DNA from 2 places in the Pseudoalteromonas sp. APAL1 genome. Region 2 is predicted to be linked to the other one. Evidence: predicted binding sites of a transcription regulator. Region 2 holds the regulator's gene; the other holds the start of a gene.
What was found. The regulator LexA, encoded in region 2, represses DNA repair genes until DNA is damaged. The targets are predictions, from matches to a motif close to TACTGTATNNNNATACAGTA.
Positions count from the first base shown of each region.

Region 1: the regulator LexA is predicted to act here: its motif matches at 1,298-1,317, upstream of ruvC (crossover junction endodeoxyribonuclease RuvC).

Region 1 covers NZ_JAKGAW010000010.1:7,539-10,962, forward strand. Annotated here, with positions in the region: gene ruvB (Holliday junction branch migration DNA helicase RuvB) at 1-93, opposite strand, end outside; gene ruvA (Holliday junction branch migration protein RuvA) at 101-721, opposite strand; gene ruvC (crossover junction endodeoxyribonuclease RuvC) at 723-1,247, opposite strand; gene L1264_RS06795 (ABC transporter permease) at 1,376-3,424, opposite strand, start outside.
Region 2 covers NZ_JAKGAW010000009.1:32,049-35,472, reverse strand. Annotated here, with positions in the region: gene coxB (cytochrome c oxidase subunit II) at 1-444, opposite strand, end outside; gene lexA (transcriptional repressor LexA) at 882-1,499, opposite strand; gene L1264_RS06260 (PaaI family thioesterase) at 1,660-2,097, shown strand; gene L1264_RS06255 (hypothetical protein) at 2,105-2,485, opposite strand; gene L1264_RS06250 (hypothetical protein) at 2,644-3,424, shown strand, end outside; gene L1264_RS06245 (VOC family protein) at 3,343-3,424, opposite strand, start outside.

The sequences.
Region 1 (3,424 bases), on a different contig from region 2:
GTAATCGTTAAGAAGCTTTGGCCGTATAGCACGGTCAACACTGTCTTCGTTACTTTGCTCAGATGCATCAATTAAGCGATCTGCTTCAATCATGGTTTACTCACAACATTGATTTTAGAGCTTCTTTAATTAGAACCTCGGTCGTCATATCTGGTTTATTAACTGCTTTAACCGCTTTTTGTGCTTGCGGTAATTTGTAACCTAACGCTTCAAGCGCTGAAACAGCATCATCGGCAGCATTATTTGCCACAAGTGTATTATTACTTGCAGGCTCAATAACCGCATTATCGCTAAATGGCGTAAATAAGTCATTACCCCAATTTTTAAATCTGTCTTTCATTTCAAGCACTAAACGCTCAGCGGTTTTTTTACCAACCCCCGGCAGTTTAACCAAAGTGGTCGCATCTTCATTATTTACACACGTTACAAATTGCTGCGCCGACATTCCCGATAAAATGGCAAGGCCAAGTTTAGGGCCAACACCATTGGCTTTTAATAGCTCTCTAAATAAAGCGCGTTCGGTTTTATTGTTAAAACCAAATAATAGCTGGGCATCTTCACGAACTACAAAGTGGGTATAAATAATCGCTTGTTCACCCACTGCCGGTAAATCATAAAAACAGGTCATTGGCATTTGTACTTCGTAGCCTACACCACTTACTTCAATAAGAATTTCTGGTGGCTGTTTTTCAACTAGTAAGCCATTTAATCGACCAATCATATTACTTCCTTAATCTTCCTCTTACGGTTTTGCTAGCGCTTCCCGCAAGTTTTATTAAATTTTGTTCTGAGTGAGCATGACAAATAGCAATAGCCAAGGCATCAGCAGCATCGGCTTGCGGAGTGCCCGGTAATTTTAATATGTTTTTAACCATATGCTGTACTTGCGACTTATCGGCTCCACCATTACCCACAACTGCTTGCTTAATTTGTCGTGCCGAATACTCATAAACTGGCAGCTCAGCCATTGAAGCACCAACAATTGCTGCACCTCGGGCTTGGCCTAGTTTAAGTGCCGAGTCTGGATTATGTGCCATGAACACTTTTTCGATAGCAAAGCTATCTGGAGAGAATTGTTCTACCAACTGGCTAATACCTTGGTAAATCATTTTTAAGCGCACCGGAAAATCGTGGTCGGCTAATTTAATGCAACCACTTCCTAAATAGGTAAACTTTGCACCTTGATGGGCAATCACACCATACCCTGTTAATCGTGAACCAGGATCAATTCCTAAAATAATCGCCAACTAACTGACCCGTCTATTATCATTATTATCTGCAGTTAATAATGCCAGAGCACTGTATAAATTACCAGTAACCAATTGCAATTCATAAAAATGCCCGCAATTGCGAGCATTTTTCACACAGCTTTCTCTTATGCCAACGAGCGCAATAAGCCTTGAGTATTTTTGCGCATTGTTCTGGCTATCATTAAATAACCCAAACATGCCACAAATAAGCCCCCTACCGCAGGGCCAATTAACCAAATATGCGGATGCAGTTTGCCTGCTAATTCAAACATCTGCCTTTGTACTATTAATAATGCAACATCACTAACAATGGCAGCGACTAAGCCTGCTGTGACCCCTAATAGTAAAAACTCATATAAGGTGGCATTTTTAATTAAGCGCCCTTTAGCACCTAAGGTTCGCAAAATAACAATCTCTTGCATACGCTCGCCTAAACTTGCTTGTACCTGTGAAATAAGCACTAGAGCACCACAGGCAACAACAATTGCCAACACAAACCCTATCGCTAACGATACTTGCTCTATGGTTGAGCGGATTTGCTTTATAAAGCTTTCAACATCAATCACATTAACCGTTGGGTACTGGCGCATTAGCTCATTAAACTCGCGCTTTTTATCTGCTTTTACATTTACCGATGAAATATAAGTAGCAGGGAAACTCGCCAATACATCAGGACTTAGAATAATAAAGAAGTTCGGCTTTAATGTTGTCCAATTAACCTTGCGCACACTGGTGATTTTGGCATCAAACGATTGTGCACCAATCAAAAAGGTTAATGTGTCACCTAATTTAACATCAAGGCGTTCAAGCATAGACTCTTCAACTGAAGCTTCAGCGACAGAATCTTTTGTGAACCATGTGCCGTCAATAAGCTCATTTTGACTTGGTAAATCTTCACGCCAAGTTAGGTTTAGCTCACGACCAATACCGGAACGGGCTTCTTCATCTTTCTTTTCATTGTCTTCTTGTGAGACTTCACGAGCTACCAACTCGCCATTAACGGCGTTTACGCGGCCACGGACAACCGGGTAAAAGTCAGAGGTTGGCATATCACGCTCTGCTAAAAAGCTCGTAATTGGCTCTAGTTCTTGCTCTGTTATATTCACTAAAAATGAATTGGGCGCATCAACCGGCAATTGCGATTGCCAGTCAGAGATCATGTCATTTTTAAGTACAATTAAAAACAGCAACAGTTTGATAGCCAAAGCAAAACTAATCAATTGCACAGCATTCACATTGGCGCGTTTTTGGATAGACGCAATCGCCAAAGACCAGCTATTACCAGGGCTTAAACCGAGCTTTCGACCGCCACCAAATATAACCTTTGATAAACCAAACAACACAGCAATTAAAAACGCTGTAGAGAGAAACAAAATAGCGCTTATTTTAATATTATTACTAAATAACCACATCAGTAAAAACACGGTAAGTGCAGACATAGCAAGGTGTATTTTACTGACCAATAAACGATCGCCTAAGTTACGACGCAGTACGCGCAGCGGCGGAATATCAAATAAATCGAGTAATGGTTTAATCGAGAACATAATTGCACAAATTAAACCTGTGCTAATTGCAATAATCCACGGTTTAGCCGATGCACTAGGAAGTACTGAGCCCATGCTTTGTGCTAGATAATCTGTTGCAATGGCTTGCAATCCATAACCAATCAGCAAACCAACGAGCACTGACATTGAACAAACAAGGCTCAAATGAAGTAGATATATTTTACGGATCATAGCGCGGCTACCGCCGAGTGTTTTCATCATGGCAACAGGGTCGTATTGGCGTTCACAATAGCGCTTTGCCGATACCGCGATAGCCACAGCAGCTAATATAATGCCAAGTAAGCCTGCTAATAATAAGTAGCTTTCGGCGCGGTTTAAGCTATTAGAAATAGGCGATTGACGGTCTTTAACGCCATACCAACGCTGGTTTTCTTTCATTTGAGGTTTTAACCAGCTATAAAAATTTTCGAGATCGCTTTCGTCCCCAGCATACAACTGGCGGTAAAACACTCGACTACCCGGCTGAATAACCTGAGTTTTTGCAATATCGTCTTCGTTAATTAAAATACGTTGGCTACTAGAAAACACATTAAACGGTGCATCGGGCTCTTCAGCTACAACATGACTGGCAACAAAAGTGGCGGCTCCTAACTCTACTTTATCGCCAAC
Region 2 (3,424 bases):
TTTTGGAGTAGATAGAATTGAGTAATAAGCAATTTCCTCGCCCATGTACTCGTAATGCCATTTCCACTGTGAGCCCGTTACTTTAATTGTAATATCGGCTTTAGAAGCATCTTCCATCGCTATCAGTGTTTTTGTAGCTGGAATTGCCATGGCGATTAAGATCACAAATGGTATGGCAGTCCAAAGAATTTCAACCTTGGTACTTTCGTGGAATTGCGCAGGCTTGGCTCCTTTCGACTTTCGATGATGGATCAAAGCCCAAAACATCACCGCAAAAACGATGATGCCTATCACACAACAGATAATAAATATCGTCATGTGTAATTCATAAACACTATTACTTATATCAGTCACCCCTTTACGCATATTAAATTGGCTATTTGCCAATGCTAACTGCACAGGTGAGAGTAATATAAGCCACAAGGCATAACGCAGTTTACCCATGTGACGGCTCCTTTTAATGCTATTGCAAGACGCAAAGCGAAAAGGCGATACAACAAGGTGCCCATTCGTTTTTTTTATTGTTCAGAGCGACTACGTATCATTTTGACCCAGCGATGATACCAACCCTATGTTTAACACCTAGCACATTTGAGTGTATTTTTATTAATCAGGTGTTAATACACTGTATTAACCAATTAGTTAAAAAATGAGCAATAAGCAAGTTTTAGTAGTAATAAATGTTTATTTTGGTGCAAAAATAACAACTATAATCAGCGCGTTATTTTAAAATGAGAGGCAGAGTGAGAGTAAAAAAAGAGTGAAAAACTGCGCCATATAAGGCTTTATACAAAGAGTAAGGGTTTACAAATCAATGCTAAATAATAAAAAACAAGCAACGCACCAAATTACAGCAATTTGGTGCACTATTCTAGAAACAGTTACATCCAGTCGGCATTACGAATAACACCCACCGCTAACCCTTCAATATTGAAAGATTCATGCTCAAGATCAACTTCAATTGGCGAAAATTCTTCGTTTTCAGCATGTAAAAATACTTTACGCCCAGCTTTTTCAAGACGCTTAACAGTTACATCTTCATCAACACGAGCAACAACAACCTGACCATTTTCAGCAACTTGCGTTCTATGTACTGCGAGTAAATCACCATCCATGATGCCAATGTCTTTCATACTCATACCATTTACACGCAGTAAAAAGTCAGCCGCAGGTTTAAATAGTGAAGGATCAACCTGACAATGACTTTCAACATGTTCTTGCGCCAAAATGGGCTCACCCGCTGCAACTCGTCCAATTAAAGGTAAACCTAATTGCTCAGGTTCGTCTTCTTCAATTAATTGAATACCACGACTCGCCCCAGGCTTCATTTTGATCATGCCTTTTTTTGCCAGTGCTTTTAGATGCTCTTCGGCAGCATTGGCACTTTTAAAACCCAATGTTTGAGCTATTTCAGCACGCGTAGGTGGCATGCCTGTATCTTTAATAAAGACTTTAATTAGTTCTAAAATTTGCGATTGGCGTTTTGTTAATGGGCGCATACAACTGGTTTTCCATACAGTACATTTAACTGTGAGTATATACAGTTATCTGAAAATCGCAAATTTAAATTAACGCCATCATATTGCTACAAAACTAACATTGAACCAGGTATAAAGATGCCATAAGGTATTATTTTTAATTTGCAGGCAAGGAAATACAATGAGTATTTGGCATCAACCAATCACACTAGAGCTTTGTAAAAGTTTAGAGCAAGGGATCACCGGGCAAGGTACTTTAATGAAAACCATGGGCATTGAGGTGACTGAAATTGGTGATGATTATTTAGTGGCGACTATGCCTGCCATTCCTGAGCATCATAACCCTATGGGCATGGTACATGGCGGAGCGAACGTTGTGTTAGCCGAGACAGTGGCAAGCTATGCGGCTAACTTTGTGGTTGATTTCAATAAATTTTATGCTGTTGGCCAAGAAATTAATGCCAACCATATGAAAGCATCTCGTAAGGGTGTATTAACGGCTACAGCAAAGCCTCTTCATTTAGGTAAGCGCACTTCAGTGTGGGATATTAAAATTACCAATGCCGCAGGAGAGCTTTGCTGCGTATCAAGAATGACCGCAGCTGTTGTAGAGCGCTAAGCTCAGGCTATTTTTCGACTGGATAAATCGTAATTTCAACCCCTGCGCCAATCGCTGAAATACGCAACAAGGTATCAGCATGCAGGGCTTGATTAAAACATTTTGGTGAAACGCCTGATTCAAAGCCAATATCAAATGTACGTTTAGAGCACGACAACCACTGCTTAAGAGCATTTCGTGAACACGATTCAATTAATTCACACAACTGATTAATCGCTTTGTCTGGTGTACTGATATCAGCAGCAGCCTCAATACGCGCTAGTTGACGGTATTCATCTTGGTCGTAATGTAAAACCATGGCATTTTTCTTTAAATCAGCAACAAGTGCACTAATATCGTGCTTTGATTCAAGCTCCAGATCCACATTTAAAAATTGAATTTCCGACATACTCTCGTTTTTACCCTCTATTGATATCGACTGAAACTTTAACTCAGTTTTGTATATATACCAAATCTAGAATACAGTTAATGCGACATTATGCCGCATTGGCAATACAGTTAAACAACCTAAAATAGCTCCCATACAACAATAATAACGGAGTAATGATGAATAAACGCATGTTCAAATATGCTCGCAAAGGGCATAAATGGCTTGGCTATCTGCTAGCCATTCAGCTACTTCTATGGCTATCGGGAGGCTTAGTAATGAGTTCACTCCCCCTCGAAAAAGTCCATGGTAAACATTTAGCAAAACGCAGTTTAGATAATCCATTTATGATGGCTGATTACACAGCATCAGTTGATCGGATAACCGCCCAATTTCAACAAATAAAAGCGATTAACTATAGTCACTTTTTAAATGCACCAATCATTGAAGTTACTACTGAGCAAAGCACTGTCAGCTTTAATGGTCATACTGGAGCTCCCATGGCAAAACCCAGTGAGGCTGAAATTATCGCGAACGCCAAAGCACACTTACTGATTGATGCCAATGTTTTGCAAGTACAGCAATTAAAACAAGGACCCCGCGAAGCTGCCCATAAACAAAACATATGGCAAGTTCGTTTCGATGATTGGCTTGCGACAACCATATATTTAGACAGCCAAAACGGTAAAGTCATCACTGTGCGCAGCACCCTGTGGCGTATTTTCGACTTTTTCTGGATGCTGCATATTATGGATTACGACGAGCGAGAAAACTTTAATAACCCACTGCTTATCAGCTTCTCAGCCACCAGCGTGCTGTTTTGTATTACCGGAATTGTTTTGTTACTGCAAAACGTTCGTATAAAGCGTAAAAACCAGCTACACGTGTTGGTCTATCAAAATAGGATTGCCATCTGGGTCGGTGATAATAAAGCTCGCTTCACCGGCCTTTTGTATTGCT